4 regions of the Edwardsiella tarda ATCC 15947 genome follow, and region 1 is predicted to be linked to each of the others. Evidence: predicted binding sites of a transcription regulator. Region 1 holds the regulator's gene; each other region holds the start of a gene.

Region 1 (5,012 bases):
CCAATGCCATGCTGTTACGCATATCCGCCCCACGCGTCGCACCGATGAATACCCCATCCAATAGGTAACACCACACCCCGAGTAACGGCAACACCATCTGCCAAGGAAGATAAGCGATCGCTAATGCGCGCACTTGGGGCAACGTCGTTAATAGCTCAATGATGTCACGGCCAAACAGGCCATAGGCGACGGCAAATAGCAGGGCGACCATGCCGGCCTGACGGCAGGCGGCGCGCCATACCCGCTGCAATCCGGCGGCATCGCGCGCGCCATAAGCTCGACCAGAGTGTGCCTCAACCGCATAGGCGAAACCGTCGAGCGCGTAGGCGGTGAAGGTCAGCAGATTCATCAGCACCGCATTGACCGCGACCACGCTGGCCCCGAGACGCGCACCGATCACCGTCAGTGAGGCAAAGCAGATCTGCAATAGTAGCGAGCGCAGCATGATATCGCGGTTCAACGCCAGCAAACGGCGCAGATCGCCGCGCCAGGCGTGATGGAAATGTTCCCGCCGTAATCCACGCCGCCGCATGACATGCAGCAGCAACCCCACTCCCAATAACAGGGTGACGTAGTCGGCGATCAGGGTGGCCCACGCCGCACCGGCTACCTTCCAGCCCAGACCGACCACGAACCAGAGATCCAAAACGATGTTGACCAGGTTGCCCGTGACCAGCAGAAGGACCGGCGCCCGGGCATACTGCACCCCTAACAGCCAACCGAGGATCACCAGATTGGCCAAGGTCGCCGGTGCGCTCAGCCAACGAATGCTCATGAAGAGCTGCGCCTGAGCCTGAATTGCCGACTCGGCACCGACGATATGCAGAACCCATTCGATCAATGGGCCACGCAATACCACAATCGCGCCACCGGCCAGCAACGCCATGAGCAGGGGCTGAACCAAGGCTCGAGCCAGGGCCGGACGATCATCTGCGCCGTAGGCTTGGGCACATAGCCCGGTGGTACTCATACGCAAAAACAGCAATAACATGAACAGAAAGGTCGTCGCCATGCTGCCCACTGCTACCCCGCCCAGATAAACGGGTGAATCTAAATGGCCGATCACCGCCGTATCCACCACCCCCAGCAGGGGTACAGAGACATTGGATAGGATCATCGGCAACGCCAGGCGCCATAACGCCTTGTCCGCCTGCGGGAAACCTCGCATCCCTCCCCCTTATCAAGCTAGCCCGCGTTGACCGCGGCAAGCACCATAAAAAAACCCCGCGCACTCGATGTCCGCGGGGTAGAGAAATGACGGCGTGAATCGGCCGAGTGGAACCAAAACGGCTCAAGCCTGGGGCGATTTAGATCCAGTCGCCGTTACGGATCACTCCCACTGCCAGCCCCTCGATGGTGAAGTTCTGCTCGCGCAGATCGACGACGATGGGCTGAAAATCGCTATTTTCCGGCAACAATTGCACCACATTCCCCTGCTTTTTCAATCGTTTTACTGTGACTTCATCTTCAATGCGTGCCACAACAACCTGGCCGTTGCGTACATCCTGAGTCTTGTGCACCGCCAACAGATCGCCATCCAGGATGCCGATATCGCGCATCGACATGCCATTCACCCGCAACAGAAAATCGGCACTGGGTTTAAACAGCGAGGGGTCGACCTGGTAATACCCTTCGATATGTTGCTGCGCGAGCAAGGGTTCACCCGCGGCGACCTGACCGATCAAGGGCAAGCCAGACTCGTCCTCCATCAGCAGACGGATACCGCGTGAGGCGCCGGAGACAATCTCGATCACCCCCTTGCGCTGTAACGCTTTCAGGTGCTCCTCGGCAGCATTGGGCGAGCGGAAGCCGAGGCGCTGAGCAATCTCGGCACGCGTCGGCGGCATGCCGGTTTGCTCGATATGATCGCGAATCAGATCATAGACCTGCTGCTGCCTGGCCGTTAATGCTTTCATTCCGCCCCCTGTTCGTTTATACAGTTTTGCTGTGAGTATATACAGGTAGCGGATAATTTAAAACCGTGAAATACACAAAACAGCGGGCCCTAGGTGCGATCCCCGATAAGCCCCCAGCGCGCTATCAACGTCAATTTTTACTCTGTGCGCGGTAGATGCGCTGTGGGCGCCCCACCTTGCCGTAGACGATCTCTGCCACGATCTGTTGGCGTGCGGCGCAAAACTCTAGGTAACGGCGCGCCGTGGTACGGCTCAGCATCAAGCTCTGCGCCACGCTCTCTGCGGTATGGCGTGCCTGCTCATCGACGAATAACGCCTGCACCTTCTCCAGCGTCAAGGCATCGATGCCCACCGGCAGATCCTCTTTGCTGTCGCCGCGCGCATAGGCGTTATACATGCTATCGATCTGACGTTGGCTGGCATTCTGGCGCCCACTGAGCATGGAGTGACGCTGCTGATAACGCTCCAACGTTTGTCCCAAACGTTCGTAGGCGATAGGCTTAATCAGATAGTCGAAGGCGCCGCTACGCACCGCCTCGGAAACGGTATTCATGTCGCTGGCAGCGGTTGTCAACACCACACCACCAGGGTAACGTTGTTGAGCCAACTCATGCAGGAGTTGTACCCCTACCCCATCGGGCAAATAGTTATCCAATAAGATTAAATCCGGGTGAAAGCTTTTAATCATCGCCCGAGCTTGCGCCAGATTACCGGCCAGCCACAGTTGACCACAGCCGGGGTGATTACGAATAAACTCCGCGTGCATCTCAGCCAGTGGAGTCTCATCCTCGACGATTAATATATTGATTTTATTCATGCTCACTCTTCACCTTCGGGATAAATACAGAAAATAGGGTGCCATAGGGCTGGTTATCCTCCAGCGTAATGGTGCCCCCGCAACGTCCCACATAGCGGGCAATCAGGTAAAGGCCGATACCATGTTCCCCCGGTTCCTCCACCTTGCTACTGACGCCCTGCTCAAAAATTTTATCTTTCAACGCATCCGGCACGCCGCATCCTTGATCGGCGACCTCGATAATGACCTCCGCCCCCTCATCCGACAAGTACACCTCGACGCTCCCATTGCCCGCCGGGTTCTTCAGACTCGCATCGAAGGCGTTATCGAGCAGGTTGCCAAGCACCGCCGCGAATTCTGTACTATCTAAACCGCTGGGCAGGGCATGCAACTGGCTGCCTTCGACAATCGTCAACGTCAGCCCCAACTCGCGCGCCCGATGCACTTTACCAAACAACAGACCGGCAACCACCTTATCGCTAAAGGCATCGCGCAGATGATCGATCAACTGCTGTTGCTCCTGCGAGGCTCCGCGCACCATCTCTAACGCACGATCGTACTCCTTCATCTGTAGCAACCCGCTGAGGGTCGACATCCAGTTAAGATGCTCATGACGCACGGTGCGCAGGCTATCGACATACTGCCGGATCTGCGTCAATTGCGCATTCAGCGTATTGATATCATCTTTACTACGGAAACTGATGATCGCCCCAAGCAGGGTATCACCATCGCCGGAACGGATAGTGGCCCGATTGGCGATCACGTTCAAACCATTAAAGGTCAGAATGGCATCGCGCCGATCTTCATCGATACGATCGGTAAAGAAATCTGCCGGTGAAACGACCTGACTAATCGGCTGCCCCAGCCACTGGCGTCCCGGGGCACTCAGCCCCAACATTTTGCGGGCATTACGGTTTATTGCCGTGATCTGCCCCTCAGGATCGACGGCGATCAGCCCCTCGAATACCGCACCAAATAGCGCCTCCATCTGACGCACCACCTGCGCTATCTGACGAGGCTCCATGCCCATCATCTGCCGACGAATATGGGCGGCGAACAGCCAAGATAGTAGCATCATCAACACCAGTACCCCGACAAAGACGCCCGCCATCGGCAGCAAGAAGTCGAGCCGCCAGCTGTCGATCTTACTCACCAGATAACCCAGGGAAATGACGCCAATCACCTTCCCTTGATGGTCGAAGATCGGCGTCTTGGCGCGCATCGCCATCCCCAGCGACCCTTTGCCTGAGATAAAGTAACTCTCTCCCCGTTCGAGGGCGCCCGGCTTATTAAACTGCATCTTATGGCCGATCTTGGCCGGATTCGGGTGGTACAAACGAATCGCGTTACGATCGCCGATGACCACATAATCGAAGTCGGTACCAGTCCCCAGGCGATCGGCAATCTGCGCTAATCGGTGAACATCACGATCCTTCACCCCATCGATAATGCTATCCATCGAGGCGATGATCTTGGCCTGGTTCATCGCCATGTCACGCACTTGCCTCGTCATGTAGTCTTCAAAACTCGCGGAGAGGTATTTACCCAAGGCGGCGAACAGACAGCAAGAAACCAATAGTAACAGGAGGAAAATACGCAATGGGAACGCCATACGGCGGAAAAAATTTACCGCATTACTCTTTGGCATTCTTACCATCGTCATCTCACCTTTTAAGACATTTCGATTACCTTTAACACCCTCAAATGTAACCGATTTGTTTCCAGACAAACTGTCCATAATGTTTTTCTACTTTGCAGATTATCGCTATTAAACTAATTACGCAAATAAAAACCAGCAAATAAAATTCTTTATTTAAAATTACGAAAATAAAAACTATTAAGGTAATTTAAAACTGCTTTCCGTTTGTGAATTAGGTCAAAAATTCTCGGTCAATTCCTAACTAGGATTAATTTAACCACAGCCAACGGTAATAAAAATAGGTGGAAAAGTTTTATTACCATTGATTGAAAATGAAAAGTTATTAAGTTGATAAAAGATACATTTATTTAACTTAGCCATGCTAACGCAGCGCAGGAATCCCTATGTTCAGCAATACTGTTTTCACCCAGGTTAAGCGCTCTGAGCAAAAAAGGATTGCCGATATCACTCAGTTTCTGCGTGAAAATGGACTTAATATAGATACTTCTGTAGAAATATTTATTTGCGCTATGCGTGATAACAAAATTATCGCCTGCGGTGGTATCGCTGGCGATATCATAAAATGCGTCGCCATCAGCGCATCGGCTCGCGGCGAGGGATTAGCCCTCACGCTGGCCACCGAGTTGGTCAACTTGGCTTA
Region 2 (5,012 bases), 590 kb from region 1:
CATCGCCGATGTAATCAGCCAGCTCGGGGAACTCGCTCTGACGCAGGTAGATCTGCCGCTCGGCGTTCAGGCACAGATCGCCGCCATGATAAGGCAGGACTTGGGCATGGGTATCGGCGCTCTGTTCGGCGCTGGTGTCCAAATGGGCGAAGAACGCCACCGTCGGCAACGACGCGGTACAGTTCGCCGGCAAGGTGGCGGTGACGATGGCGTTCTCCCTCACCACCACCTCCTCCAGACCGAGCGTACGCAACTCCTCCCCCAAGCGTTGCGCCAGACGCAATTGTCCCGGCGAGGAGGGCATGATGCCCTGCGCACCCTTGTCACGATCGGTGGTGGTATTAATTTGGGTGTAACTAATAAAACGATCAATAATATCCATTATTTATACTCCTTGAATGCCAACGCCGGGAATTATAAAAGTAATGGTCTCGTAAAAGTTTGAAGCGACAGCAAGAACGGTAAGAAAAACGCCAGTGGGGAGGCGGAGGGATAAGGGGGTGGGGACTCACGCGATAAGCCTGCAACTATCCGCAACGCGATAATGAGTTAACGAGATAGAGAGAAGTGTGCGCTAGAGCGGCTAGAGGATGTCCAGTGTGAGCTGTTTCTGCCGTTGCGGATCGGGCAGCATCACATGCAATCCCACCAGACGAACCCCGCGTCCGGCACGGCGCGTCTCCCAGACCTGGCGCGCCACCGCGAACAGATCGTCCCGATCGAGATAAGGGTAGGCGTGCTCCTGCGTCGTCAATTGAAAGTCGGCAAACTTGAGTTTGACCCCCTGCCGGGCAATGCGCAGATCCGGTTGGACGCGAGCCAAACGCCGCTCCAACTCGGGATACAGCTGCGCTAACAGTTGCTGGCAGGCCGCCCAATCACTGATGTCCTGCGCCAGGGTCTTTTCTACGCCAACCGATTTACGCTGCCGAGTGGGATTGACCTCGCGTTCATCCCGGGCGTGACTCCGCTCCCACAGTACACGGCCAAATTTACCGAAACGACGCAGCAAGGTGGCAAGATCGTAGGCGCGCACGTCGGCACAGCGGTGTAATCCCAGTTCGGCCAAGCGGGCCGCCGTCACCCTCCCCACGCCGGGGATCTTCGCCAACGGCAACGCCTGAACAAACGCATCGACCTGCTCGGGCGGAATCACATACTGGCCGTTGGGTTTATTGATATCCGAGGCGATCTTAGCCAGAAATTTCAGCGGCGCCACGCCGGCGGAGGCGGTCAAGTGTAACTCGTTGGCGATATCGGCGCGGATCTGCTGCGCGATACGCGTCGCCGAGCCCTGTAACAAGGGACAGTCACTGACATCGAGGTAGGCCTCATCCAGCGATAGCGGCTCGACCAAGGCGCTATAGCGGCGGAAAATCTGCTGGATCTCCCCCGACACAGCCTTATAAACCGCCATACGCCCCGGACGCAACGTCAGATGCGGACACAGCTTCAACGCCTGCGCCGTCGGCATCGCACTACGCACGCCATAGCGCCGCGCGGCATAGTTCGCGGTGCTAATGACCCCACGCCGCTCGCCGCTGCCGCCGATCGCCAACGGGACCTCGCGCAGCGCCGGAAAATCGCGCATCTCGACCGCGGCGAAGAAACAATCCATATCGATATGAATGATCTTACGCATCTGAGCGCCCCACCCTCAATCAATAACTGTATAAATATACAGCATTGTGTATTATTATTCAACCCGCCACGTTTTATCATCACGCTAATAAACTATAACCAAATAGATAGCTTCCCGCACGGTCGTAAATAATAATAAGAGTAAACTTTAATTATGATGTAATTTTAACCAAGAAATATTTATCGATGGGTAATTCACCATGCGGATATTATCAATCATGATAACCAACCATTTCACAATGTTTCATCCTTCTGCCACTCTGTGTCATTAGAAATTAGCAAACAAAATCGATTAAATAATCAGGCATAGCATTTGCATTCTCATCATCTAGCGCCATTATTGAGATTCCCATCACACAACCATCACGGCCTATCATTATTTGATTTGTAATATGAAACTATCGGCCTCGATTACAGCATAATCAGCTCTTTGTGATGGTTACACTATTTATTTTCAACTGACTTATTTTGTGGTGCTAGAATTAAACACGTTAGCTCGCCGGGTATGAATAATTAAGCAGATACCTCGCCAGCAGTTTTGTTAGCTGTTTAACTACAGCGAGGGGACAGCTTCCCCAAAATATAGAGTCACTATATGTAATATAGCTTTTAGTTACCTATCCGTGGTCGTTCTCCTTTTCCCAACGCAGCTAGCGCTGAGAGATGGGTTTGCGGCTTATCACACTTGTGATAAAGACCATATCAAGGACATCCAAATGAAAGCGAATAACGGTAATAGCAACAAACAGTGGGCCAAATATCGCGAAGAAATGTGCTCTGCATTTCCCTCTGCATTCAGTGACGATAATGATCCTTTATCCAAGTCTATAGCCAAAGCCATTGAACATCTGAATAAGCTGCGTCCTAACGATGGTGGCCCAGCTTATCTCGGCCAAAATCCGGCTTTGACTATTGATTTCGATAAAGTTAAAGATATTGAAATGGCGGATAAAATGAGCAGCAGCGATCAGGTCATCGCACAAACCAGCGCGCTGTTCGAAGGGCTCCCTAACTGGGGCCATCCGCTGACCATGTGTAACGTGATCCCGCAGGCCAACACCGCCTCTATTATCGCGGCTATCATGTCAGAGATTTTCTCCCCCAATATCTTAGAAGGGGAATATTCCTGGAACGTGCACCGCGCCGAACTGGAAAGTGCGGGGATGCTGGCCAACTTGGTCGGTTGGGATGCTAAACATTCAGGCTGTGTCTACACCTATGGGGGTTCAGGCTGCTGGACCTATCATGTAAAATACGCATTGACCCGTGTGTTGCCTAACTCCCGTCACAGCGGTATCCGTACCGATGCCAAAGTACTGTGCTCACAGCAGGCGCACTACACCATGCTAAACAGCACCGACTGGATGGGGTTGGGGATGGATAACATCATCCGCATCAAGACCGATCCCGACACCAACGCCATGGATCTGCAAGATTTGGAAGCGGTGCTGAAATCATTGCAAGCCAAGAAAATCCCAGTCGCCTCCGTGGTATGTACCATGGGGACCACCGATGCCAACGCCTTTGACCCGGTCGCCGGGGTACGTAAACTGCTGGATCAATATCCGAACGCCTCCCCTTACGGTAAGGCACTGTTGTACTGCGATGCCGTCACCAGTTGGTCATGGTTGGCCTTTAGAAAATATGACTTTGCCAAGAACCCGCTGCAATTCACCGAGGCACTGTTACCGTTCATCGAAGCCAACTGCCACGCGCTGGAAGCGATGAAGTATGCCGATGCCATTGGCTTCGACTTCCATAAAGCCGGCTTTACGCCTTACGCCAGCAGCTGCTTCACCTATCGTAACGCCGAAGAGTTCGAAAGCATTCTGAAACGTCCGGGCTCCGCTTACCTGCAACCGCGTTCTCCGTACAACCCCCTGGACTACACGCTGGAAGTCTCTCGTGCCGCAACCGGCGCCTTGGCTGGTTGGGCGACGATGAAGTACTTCGGCTATGAAGGCTTCCAAGCCATCATGGGCGGTATCCTGGAAAACCAATATTATTTGCGTAACCTACTGCATGAAAATGCGGATACCGTTTGTGTCAACCCGGATGATTACAGCCTGGTCACCCTGTTCCGTATTTATCCGGAAGGCGTCATGGCACATCAACAATATCAACATGAGCTGACTGATCCGGCTTATAAATCCCAATTAGTGGCCAATAACAAATTGACCATGGATGTGGGTAACAAACTGTATGAGTGGTTCCGTAGCGGTAAGAAAATTAACGGGCAATATACTCCGTACATGAGCTTCAGCACCGGCTTCCGCGTCACCGAATATAATCGTGACGCCAGTGACCCAGAGGCCATGGTATTCGCGCTGAAGGTTTACCCGATGAACGTTCATTTAACACATGAAATTATGCAGCATGTGATTGACTGTGTTACCGCTGCACGTAATGAGGTACTCGGCGCTAAATAATTAGCCACTATGCCGTAATTAAGATGTACCCATGCATAGGCCGGGTTAGCCCGGCCTTTATGCCTCTATATTTCGCATAGCTGACTTAGAGCCTATCCCAGTAGGCGTGTATTGTTGCAGCCAGTTTGGATACGGACAGCGCGGAACAACCGAAGCGTACACGCAATACGTGAGGATTATTCGCTTCGCTCCCCCTTCAGGCCGCCCTGAAGGGCATGCAAAACTTGGTTAAGTTTTGTGTGAGCACTGCCCAGGGCCAACATGGCAAATAAAATAGCCTAATGGGATAGGCTCTTATGAGATACGCCTAAAACACGTTATATCAAGGAGCAATTATGGCCTCCACATCGGACTCTACGGCGCAAGGGAAACCTTCCGCCAAGCTCAGCATTGTGACGCTGGCAATCATGAATATTACCACGGTGGTCAGTTTACGTGGTCTGCCGTCCGAAGCTGAATATGGTATCACCTCCGCCTTCTATTATTTATTCGCCGCCGTCTTCTTCTTAATTCCCGTTTCCTTGGTCGCCGCCGAATTAGCGACGGGTTGGCCACAAAAAGGGGGGGTATTCCGCTGGATTGGTCAGGCCTTCGGCCATCGCTGGGGGTTTGTCGCCATCTATCTCCAGTGGGTCGCTACCACGATCTGGTTCCCGACCGTACTGATTTTCGCCGCCGTCTCGCTGGCCTTTATCGGCCCTCATCCCGACGTCGACTCTCATTTGGCAGCGAATCGCTTGTACACCGTCGTGATTCTACTGCTCGTCTACTGGATCGCCACACTGGTCGCTCTACGCGGGATCCGCTCATCCGCCAAGCTGGCCACGCTGGGCGGTCTGATCGGGACCATCATCCCGGCCGGGATCTTGATGATCCTCACGCTGGTATATGTGATGACCGGCAACCCGGTTCATTTTGTCGCCCGTGCCGCCGACTTCTTCC
Region 3 (5,012 bases), 1.3 Mb from region 1:
GGCGCAGGTCAGCGAGGTGAGACTGAACAGCAGACAGCCCGCGAGGAAGATGCGTCGGTAACCGATGCGTTCCCCGATCGCCGCCAGCGACAGCAGCGAGATGGTCACCGCCAGTTGATAGGCATTGACGATCCAGATGGCATCGGCCGGGCTGGCGCGCAGATCATGGGCGATACTCGGCAAGGCCACGTTAGCGATGGCGCCGTCGAGTACGGCGATGGCGATGCCTAAGGCGATGGCCAGCATGGCGCCATAGCGCTGGCGTAAGGGCAGACCATCGAGGCTGTGGGGGGGACTGATCGCCACCATGACTCCTTATCAACACGCGTAACGTATTAGCATGCGTGATTAGTTGTGACCGTTATCACTTTGCACGTAAATCAGCGTGCTGGCAATCATCTTATCTTGCCGTAGCGCCTGCATTGTCGGTGGGTTGATGGCTGTCATTCCCCTCCTGTTCCGACTATAATGAAACACAGGTTCGTTTTTTTTGATAAGGTTGAGCTGACCCTATGACACTAGAAATCGATAAACAGCCCGATGCCGTTTCCTCTGTCCTGAAAGTCTTTGGCATTCTGCAAGCGTTGAGTGAAGAGCGGGAGATCGGTATCACCGAGCTCTCGCAGCGGGTGTTGATGTCCAAGAGTACCGTCTACCGCTTCTTGCAGACCATGAAGTCGCTGGGTTATGTGGCTCAGGATAGCGAGACGGAGAAGTATACCCTGACCTTGAAGCTGTTCGAGCTCGGCGCCCATGCGCTGCAAAATGTTGACCTGATCCGTCTGGCGGATGTGGAGATGCGTGAGCTATCGCGTTTGACGCGCGAGACCATTCATCTGGGGGCGCTGGATGAGGATGGTATCGTTTATATCCATAAGATCGACTCGATGTACAACCTGCGCATGTACTCCCGTATCGGGCGCCGCAATCCGCTGCACAGTACCGCCATCGGCAAGGTCTTACTGGCCTGGCGCGACGCGGCGGAAGTCGATGAGATTTGCCAGCAGATCGTCTTTACGCGCAGTACCACACACACTATCGGCAGTGTGGCCGAGCTGAAGCAGGCGCTGGCACAGGTGCATGCCCAGGGCTACGGTGAGGATAATGAAGAGCAGGAAGAGGGATTGCGTTGCATCGCCGTGCCGGTCTTTGATCGTTTTGGCGTCGTGGTGGCCGGACTGAGCATCTCTTTCCCGACCTTACGTTTTTCCGAGGAGGCCAAGCAGGAGTATGTGGCCATGTTGCACCGGGCGGCGCGCCGCATTTCCGAGCAGATGGGCTGCCACAGTTATCCGTTCTGATCCGCAGTGAGTCTTGATGCAGACGGGGGCCGAGTGGCCCCCGTTGTCGTTGCGTGTAGCGCTAAGCGGGTTAGTGTTGCAGTTCGGCGTCTTGGTCGGCGTCGAATACCTGGCGATCGGTCTGACGCAGCAGCTGGCTGGTGACCGCACCGGCAGTCATCGCGCCGTTCACATTGAGGGCGGTCCGCCCCATGTCGATTAACGGTTCCACAGAGATCAGGAGCGCGACCAGGGTAACCGGGAGTCCCATTGCCGGTAGCACGATCAGCGCGGCGAAGGTGGCGCCGCCGCCGACGCCGGCAACCCCGGCCGAGCTGACGGTCACCACGCCGACCAGGGTCGCGATCCAGATCGGATCGAAGGGGTTGATGCCGACGGTCGGCGCGACCATGACCGCCAGCATCGCCGGGTAGAGGCCGGCACAACCGTTCTGACCGATGGTGGCGCCGAAGGAGGCGGAGAAGCTGGCGATCGACTCGGGGATGCCGATGCGGCGCGTCTGCGCCTCGACATTCAGCGGAATGCTGGCGGCGCTGGAGCGACTGGTGAAGGCGAAGGTCAGCACCGGCCACACCTTGCGGAAGAAGCGCAGCGGATTGATGCCGACCAGCGACAGGATCAGGGCATGCACCACAAACATGATCGCCAGACCGAGGTAGGAGGCGACGACGAACCCGCCCAACTTAATAATGTCGTGAATATTCGAGCTGGCGACCACCTTGGTCATCAGCGCGAACACCCCGTAAGGCGTTAACTTCATCACCTGGCGTACTAACTTCATCACCAACGCCTGCAGAGTATCGATGCCCTGCAGCACACGAGGTCCACGTTCGCCATCATCTTTCAGTAACTGCAACGCCGCGCTGCCGAGGATGGCGGCGAAGATCACCACGCTGATGATCGACGTCGGGCTGGCGCCGGTTAATTCGGCGAACGGATTCTTCGGAATGAAGGAGAGGATGAGCTGCGGCACGCTGAGATCGGCGACCTTACCGGCGTAACTGCCTTCGATCATCTGCAGGCGCGCGCTCTCCTGACTGCCCTGCACTAAGCCGTCGGCGGTGAGGCCGAACAGATCGGTGACGGCGACACCGACCAGTGCGGCGATCAGGGTGGTGAACAGCAGGGTGCCGATCGCTAACAGGCTGATCTTGCCCAGGGAGGCGGCATTATGCAGTTTGACCACGGCGCTGAGGATCGAGACGAAGACCAGCGGCATGACGATCATTTGCAGCAGTTGGACGTAACCGTTGCCGACGATATTGAACCAGGCGATAGAGTGCTTGAGCACCGGATGGTCGGCACCGTAGATCAGTTGCAGCACCAGACCAAACAGGACGCCGAGTAGCAGACCGGCCAAGACTTTCTTCGCCAGGCTCCAATGAGTATGGCGCGCGCGCGCCAGTAGCAGTAGTAGCGCGACAAACGCCACGATATTACCGATAAGCGGTAGGTTCATCCCAAAGTCCTCTCAACCAAGATGCCGTTGTCATTGTTATGGCCGATCATTCGATCGACATTCTGGGCGACAGATTATCAGTACTCCCGCTGCCCGTTTTAGAACGAAATGGAATTAAATATAACGATAAGAGCGAGATTGTCGCAAATTCAGCCAGCAGAGTGTGAGTCAGCGCGCGTTACCCGTAGTGTGCTCGCTTGGCCGCCGGGGGATCGCGCCGCGAGTCGGCGCTAGGACGTGCCGTACTGGATCGGGCTCCAGGGTGGGGCGATGGCAGCATGCAGGGTGCACGCAACGGACAGTCCGCAGCAGTCAGCAGATTGCCGACGACGGCCGCTATCATCGGCTTGGCAGGCCGCCCCGTTCGTCTCGGAGAGGCAAGGCGGCTTAAAACGTGTGGTGAGGATAGGGCGTGAGGGTTACCAGTAGTGGCCAGTATAGTGCTGGATCAAGGTCATCAGCGGCATCAGATTGCCTTGCCAGTAGAGGGAGAAGCCGACCAAGGCCAGGCAGAGTACACGCTCTAGCTGATTGCCCTGGCGAGTGACCAGTAGCGGCAGACGAAAGCGCCAACGGATTGGCCAGAGCAAGGGGACCCCGGCGGGCGTCAACATGTCGGCCAGCAGGTGGCTGAGGTAACCGATGATCATCGCCTGGAGGGCATCGGCGGGGATCCCCCAGGTGGTACTGGGCCATTCGTGGTTGAGCAGATAGAGCGCCCCCCCGATGGCCAGCAGACTATGGGTAAAACCACGATGGCCAAAGGCGCGGGCGATAGGCACCGAGATCCAGCGTAGCCGCTGACCGAGTAAGGAGCGCGGGTGATCGATGTCCGGTAACAGGCTGGTCAGCAACGCACCGGGGATCATATGCCACCAGTCACCGTGCGCCAGTACCGGCGTCACCTCGGCCTTCTTCGCCAGGATGATGCAGGCTACCGAGAAGAGGAGATGGCCTTCCGCCGTCATGAGAGTGCCTAATCTAAATACTGTGAATTTATCCAGAGTATCGTAGTCAGACGATTCTGCAATAGGTGACAGCGTCACTGATGGCTGTTTGCTGTATAAATATACAGAAAAGGGGCCTTTTTGTGCGACCCCGGGTGCGTGGCTCCCCGCTGAGGGGGCGTCAGGGCTGGAGATCGCGCGCGCGCAACTGCTCTAGCGATGCCAGCTTGACCTCGGCCAAGGCCCAGCGCGGGTCGTCGAAGGCGCTGGCGGCGGGCACCACGATCGAACGCATACGCGCCGCTTTGGTGGCGATCATGCCGTTGAAGGAGTCCTCCAGCGTGACGCAGGACAGGGGATCGCTGCCGAGCGCCTCGGCGGCCCCCAGATAGACTTCCGGATGTGGCTTGCTATGGGGCAGATGCTCGGCGGAGGCCACGTGATCGAAGTACTCTTCCAGGGCGAACATTTTCAGCACTTCCTGCAGCATGGGTAACGGCGAGGCCGAGGCTAAACCGATGCGCAGATCCTGCTGGCGGCATAGGCGTAGCGCCGCCTCCACGCCGGGCAATAGCGGGCGTGTCTCTCGCACCTGCTCCAGTACCCGATCCAGGATGCGTTGACACACCGCCTGTTGGCTCAGGCCGCGCCAGGGTTGGCGTTGATACCACAGGCGAACCACTTGATCGATGCGCAGGCCCAGCGTCTCTGGCACATCATCGTGTATGTTGAGCCCCAACTCAGCGAAGATCTCCAGCTCGCTGCTTTGCCATAATGGTTCTGAGTCTATCAATAACCCATCCATATCGAAGAGGGCGGTGGTGATGCGTCCAGTACTCATGATGCTCCTTGCGTGGGCAGAAAGTCAGTGCGCTTACTGTATCATTCACTATGCTTTTGTTTAAGCAGATGATGTGCAAGTCCCCCCGCAGCGTGTGGCGGGCGCCTCCTGCCGATTGCGTCGCCGCGCATAGCCACGTAGACTGCGCGGCATCAATTTAAGGATTAAGTAACTGAGGGGTGAGTATGACCTATCAACAGGCCGGTTGGATGGCGATCGCCAAGCGTATCTTGGGCTGGATAGTGTTCATTCCTGCGCTATTGTCGACGTTGATTTCGTTGTTGGGTTTCCTCTACCAACACAGTGAAAAGCAGCAGGGTATCAACGCGGTGATGCTGGATTTCGTTCATGTGATGATCGACATGGTGCGTTTCAATACACCGTTTCTGGATCTGTTTTGGCAACATTCGCCGCTTCCGGTGTGGGGTGAGGGGATCACCGCCGCTAATGTGCTGTTTTTCGTG
Region 4 (5,012 bases), 1.4 Mb from region 1:
GCGGCGGGAATATAGAGATGGTCGAGCGGAAGATCGGGTAAGGCGGTTAATAGATGATAGTCAGCCCCATACTCTGCCAATGCGACAGCATATCCCTGTTGCTGCACGCGACGTAATCCGGCGAGCTGCGCTGCCTCCACGTTTTGCCCCAGCGCACCTTGCCAAATCAGCGCCAACGCCGAGCACGGCAAGTCATGCGCCACGAGAGCTTGACGCCAAACGGTGAAGGTATCCACCTGCTCCGCCAAGGACAACGGAAGGGTCAGTGACAAGTAAAAGTCAGGATAAACCTCTTGCCGCAATCGCCGCAGCAAGGGCAATGATTGCGCCGCAATCCAGCCAAATAAGGCACCGGCCAAATCGCACTGGATCACCGCCGAGAGAAACTGAGCGGGTTGTAATAACCCGTAATGCGGATGGTGCCAACGCACCTGGATCTCCGCCCCCTGAAGATGGCCCGTTTTCCCCCATAGCGGATAATACTGCAGGGAAAACTCAGACGCCGAGAGGGCAGATTGTAATCTTTCCCACAATATTTCTCGTGACTCCTGCTGCGCTTCCGGCGCCATCACATCACTTAATAGATGGTAATGTTCAGTATTCATTCTGTTATCTGACGTTATTTCACTTCTCGTTGGAGAAGTCATGGGACTTTACGGTATAGCGCGCCGAAGTTGACATCCTGTCATGATTGCAGCAGTCACTCATCATTTTTATCCTACGTATTGTACCCGTTGTCTATGAGACGACCAATTATCATTTTGATACACGACATCAACGTTCCTTGTATATTAGTATGATTAATCAAATAGTATCCTTATACGGTACTATTCTAGCGCAGAACAACCGAATGAGTAGATATAATCAACATTGGAACAAGATGAATATCCAAAAAAACCAGATTTATTGCCTGGCGCGCACATCAATACAAAATAAAAAACCAATTTATGCTCATCTTTGAGCGTTAATCTCTATTTAAATAGGAAAAGTAATAACGCGTAAGCCTATACGAGATAAAAAATAAATTATCGCTTACGCTTATCTATTAGCCAATAGATACATCCAGACTCCATTTACGCACACTGGAGCTCACCCGAGAGGGTTATCGCCATCTCTCCAACGCTCCGCTGATCAGGGGAGCGGGCTCGATTAGCCTAACCGCCGCACCAGACGAAAGGCGATCATATAAAGCGCATCCTGATGTGGGTAGATTTCTTGGATCACGCGACGTAATTCCGCCAAACTCATGTTTTCTTGAGCGGCATGCTGTTCATTCAACTGAGAAAAATCCAACGGTGTTACGCTGATCACCTCAATCACACAAAACAGCCGCGTCTCCTCGTAATAACCAACCGTTAATTGTTGGCCGGGATGAAAATGTGATTCACTGCGATCTCGCAAGGTGATGGTCTTACGACCGGCGAGAATATCTGCGGCAAAACGCTGATAAAAAGTAATATCGGGTTTGATGAGTGTCATAGATGTAAGGCGGTAATCGAGATGAGAAATTATGGCGAGCATAATATCTCGCCATAATCTATACGCCAATCAATATTATTTGACGCCAGGCGCATGCGCTATGTCTACGCCTCGACACGCCCGCTAGCGCTATGCTACGCCACCTGGCGTTCTGCTCCCTCTTCCGTCTCGCTTACTCGCCCCTCATCGGCATCACTATTTTGTAACGAGGCAAGACTAGCCCCTCGCAATAGACGAGAAAGTGACTCTTTCTGCTCAGCCAGGTAGAAACCTAACGCCTCACGCGTCTCCTCCGCCAGTGTCACAGGCGATGAGGCCAACCACTCGCTTAAGTTATCGGCGAGATCGAGCATCTTGTCGTAATTATCTGCCTCTTTCTTACTGGCAAAGGTCATTTTTTCCACCCCATCGCGTACCACAACATATTGAATCGTTACTGCCATCTTACTCTCGCTCACTGCGTCACTGTTTTTATATACAGTAAAGGATGGCGGCGCTCGCTGCAAGTCTTACGCCATCAGGCGACCAGGGATAACTACGCGAGCAACGAGAGGAACAAGCATAAAGCAGAGTAAAGCAGCGCATCGACTAGGATAGTGTGACAACACAATGCGGAATAACAGGGTGGGATGACGATGATAAAACAACAGAAAACGGCCCCATCAAGGGCCGTTCATACCGCTGGCACCCGTATTAACACCACGGTGTCAGCGTGCATGCAGCGTGGTGAATACGCTGTATTTACAGGGCAACCACGTCGGCCGCAGCCGGGCCGCGCGGGGAGTCCTGAATAGAGAACTCAACCTGCTGACCTTCTGCCAAGGTCTTGAAACCGTCGCTCTGGATAGCAGAGAAATGGACGAAGACATCTTTTGAGCCATCAGCTGGCGTGATAAACCCAAATCCCTTGCTTTCGTTGAACCATTTGACCTGGCCGGTTTTCTTGCTCATTACACTTTCCTTCACTTTAAAATATTGCCCGTAGGGGCGACTCACCCTAAGCGTGGCGACACACTCATCGGGTAGTAGAAACATCACTCCAGATATTTCTCCACCAGAGAACGTGCTCCGTCTAAGGACGGCATTATTAAGGCATAAATTATCTGATGGTGCAAATCATTCACCATATTTTCGCCCCTCGAACAGAGCATCATAACGGCTAGCACCATCTTTATTTTCATGGGGAAAACAAATGCAATTAAATATAAATATCCTTTTAATACATGATGTTAGCCATTTACCCCCAATAAACCCCATCGGAAAACGCTTGATATTTCATTATTATGATCAAAATCACAATGATTAAATTATTCTCTTAAAATATAATTTATGAGATTTTTCGACATTGAATAACCGCTGTCGATGAGAGCTGTGACATAAAAAAGCGCCGAGCCAATGCCCGACGCCAATAATAATTAGGAAATTATCACTATTGCCAATCAATCCTAGCGCGGTACACGCAACCCACCCTCGACGCCTTTTGGACTGAGCAAGACCTGCCATAGCTGAATATTGCGCGCGCGGAAGGCACCAGCGCACGCCGTCAAGTAGTAGCAAAACATACGATAGAAACGCTCGCTGTAGTTGGCACTGATCTCTGGCCAACACGCCTGAAAACGCTGATACCATGCCATCAAGGTACGATCATAATCCGGTCCGAAGCTGTGCCAATCCTCCATGACAAACAGCCCTTCGCTGTGCGTCGCGATGTGCGCCACAGAAGGTAGACAGCCATTAGGGAAGATATACTTATTGATCCAGGCATCAACATTGAGATCGGTCTGATTCGACCCGATGCTGTGCAACAGGAACAATCCATCGGGTTTGAGATTACGCGCCGCGACTTCAAAGTAAGTACGATAATTCTTCGGCCCAACGTGCTCAAACATCCCAACGGAAACGATGCGATCATAGTTGTTGTTCAGATCGCGATAATCCTGTAGCAGGATCTTCACATCCAATCCTTGGCAGCGGGCCTGCGCCATCTTCTGCTGCTCGGCGGAAATGGTGACCCCTTCGACGGAGACCCCATAATGTTCCGCAGCGTAGTGTGCCAATCCTCCCCAACCACAACCGATATCCAGCAACTTCATGCCAGGCTCGAGCTGTAACTTGTCACAGATTAACTTCAATTTATCTTGCTGCGCCTGCTCCAACGTCTCGGCCTGTTTCCAGTATGCACAGGAGTATTGCATGTAAGGGTCGAGCATCCGACTAAACAGATCATTACCCAGATCGTAGTGCTCCTTACCCACGATCCAAGCGCGCTTACGGCTCTGGAGATTAAACAGACGCGCAGAGGCGATGCGCACGATATCGGCGAAATGCTTCGGTAGTTGGCTGTCGAGGCCCGCGGTGAGAATCCGCTGGAAGAAGATATCCAAGCGTTCGCACTCCCACCAGCCATCCATATAACTCTCCCCCAAACCGAGGGAACCCTCTTGTAGGACTCGGTGAAAGAACTCTGGGTTTTTCACCTGGATATCATAGGGTTGGCTACCATTTATCGCAATTCCGGCCCGGTTCAGCATCTCTTCCGCGATGCGATACCAGTTATCCTGTTTTAATGCGCTTTCTTCAATACAGGTCGCACTACTCATTACACATACCTTCCCGCCGTACTCATGCATTCCCGCGTTCATACCGCGCTGTTGAAGTCTTAAACGGTCGGATCCCTTCCGGCCAAAAGCATTTATCATACAATATTATTTATATTACAAAGCTTCAAGCCTCGATGGCTGATGCCGCACGGACAGGGATCTGAACAAAACGTGCCTTTCTACCCCCATCACCGGCGTTTTTTCAGTATATATCTGCTTCCCGTCACGAAAATCACCTCCCACGTTATAGCGCACAAAGTGGCAAACCCTGGTCAGGCTCACTGATATAACAATATGAAATTAAATTGCTTTTATTATTTTTTCCTTTTTGTTGCGCATTGTAAAAAAATCTTTCACGTTGCCACGCAAACGTTTTCGTATATACTGCCGGCGACCACGCTCACATGGAATACAGGAACAGATCATGCAGCTCATCGGAACCGCCCTTCGTCCTCATGCCACTCGGATCATGTTGTTAGGTGCCGGAGAACTCGGCAAAGAGGTCGCCATTGAGGGCCAACGCCTCGGGTTGGAGGTCATCGCCGTCGATCGCTACGCCGATGCACCGGCGATGCAAGTCGCTCATCGCAGCCATGTCATCGATATGCGGGATGGCGAGCAGCTATGCGCCCTGATCGAACGTGAGCGTCCTGACTACATCGTGCCGGAGATCGAGGCCATCGCCACCCAGACGCTAGATCAGTTGGAGAGTGATGGCGTCCGCATCGTGCCCAGCGCCCGCGCAGTGCAATTGACCATGAACCGAGAAGGTATTCGCCGTCTGGCCGCCGAAACGCTGGGGCTACCCACCTCCCCTTACCGTTTTGCTCGTGATATCGCGGCATTTCGCCAGGCCGTGAGCGAGATCGGTTATCCCTGCTTCGTCAAGCCGGTGATGAGTTCATCGGGGAAAGGGCAAAGCATCCTACGCAA

The links. Region 1 encodes LexA, which represses DNA repair genes until DNA is damaged. Its sites were predicted from a motif close to TNCTGTATGTACATACAGNA; they were not measured.
Region 2: dinB (DNA polymerase IV) is a predicted target of LexA. The motif match lies at 1,667-1,686, and genes of this name have one in related genera.
Region 3: DCL27_RS09170 (metal-dependent hydrolase) is a predicted target of LexA. The motif match lies at 3,818-3,837, and genes of this name have one in related genera.
Region 4: DCL27_RS08770 (YebG family protein) is a predicted target of LexA. The motif match lies at 1,943-1,962, and genes of this name have one in related genera.

Annotation. Positions count from the first base shown of each region.
Region 1 is NZ_CP084506.1:3,307,923-3,312,934, forward strand. Features, by position in the region: gene dinF (MATE family efflux transporter DinF) at 1-1,168, opposite strand, end outside; gene lexA (transcriptional repressor LexA) at 1,308-1,916, opposite strand; gene dpiA (two-component response regulator DpiA) at 2,047-2,733, opposite strand; gene dpiB (sensor histidine kinase DpiB) at 2,726-4,369, opposite strand; gene citC ([citrate (pro-3S)-lyase] ligase) at 4,756-5,012, shown strand, end outside.
Region 2 is NZ_CP084506.1:2,716,450-2,721,461, forward strand. Features, by position in the region: gene pepT (peptidase T) at 1-382, opposite strand, end outside; gene dinB (DNA polymerase IV) at 584-1,642, opposite strand; gene DCL27_RS12680 (pyridoxal phosphate-dependent decarboxylase family protein) at 2,358-4,070, shown strand; gene gadC (putative glutamine/gamma-aminobutyrate antiporter GadC) at 4,406-5,012, shown strand, end outside.
Region 3 is NZ_CP084506.1:1,985,010-1,990,021, reverse strand. Features, by position in the region: gene DCL27_RS09185 (MFS transporter) at 1-309, opposite strand, end outside; gene kdgR (DNA-binding transcriptional regulator KdgR) at 513-1,301, shown strand; gene DCL27_RS09175 (L-cystine transporter) at 1,372-2,760, opposite strand; gene DCL27_RS09170 (metal-dependent hydrolase) at 3,180-3,728, opposite strand; gene hxpB (hexitol phosphatase HxpB) at 3,889-4,548, opposite strand; gene DCL27_RS09160 (YniB family protein) at 4,734-5,012, shown strand, end outside.
Region 4 is NZ_CP084506.1:1,899,099-1,904,110, forward strand. Features, by position in the region: gene DCL27_RS08760 (EAL domain-containing protein) at 1-605, opposite strand, end outside; gene yqfB (N(4)-acetylcytidine aminohydrolase) at 1,150-1,470, opposite strand; gene DCL27_RS08770 (YebG family protein) at 1,614-1,922, opposite strand; gene cspE (transcription antiterminator/RNA stability regulator CspE) at 2,221-2,430, opposite strand; gene cfa (cyclopropane fatty acyl phospholipid synthase) at 2,925-4,079, opposite strand; gene purT (formate-dependent phosphoribosylglycinamide formyltransferase) at 4,504-5,012, shown strand, end outside.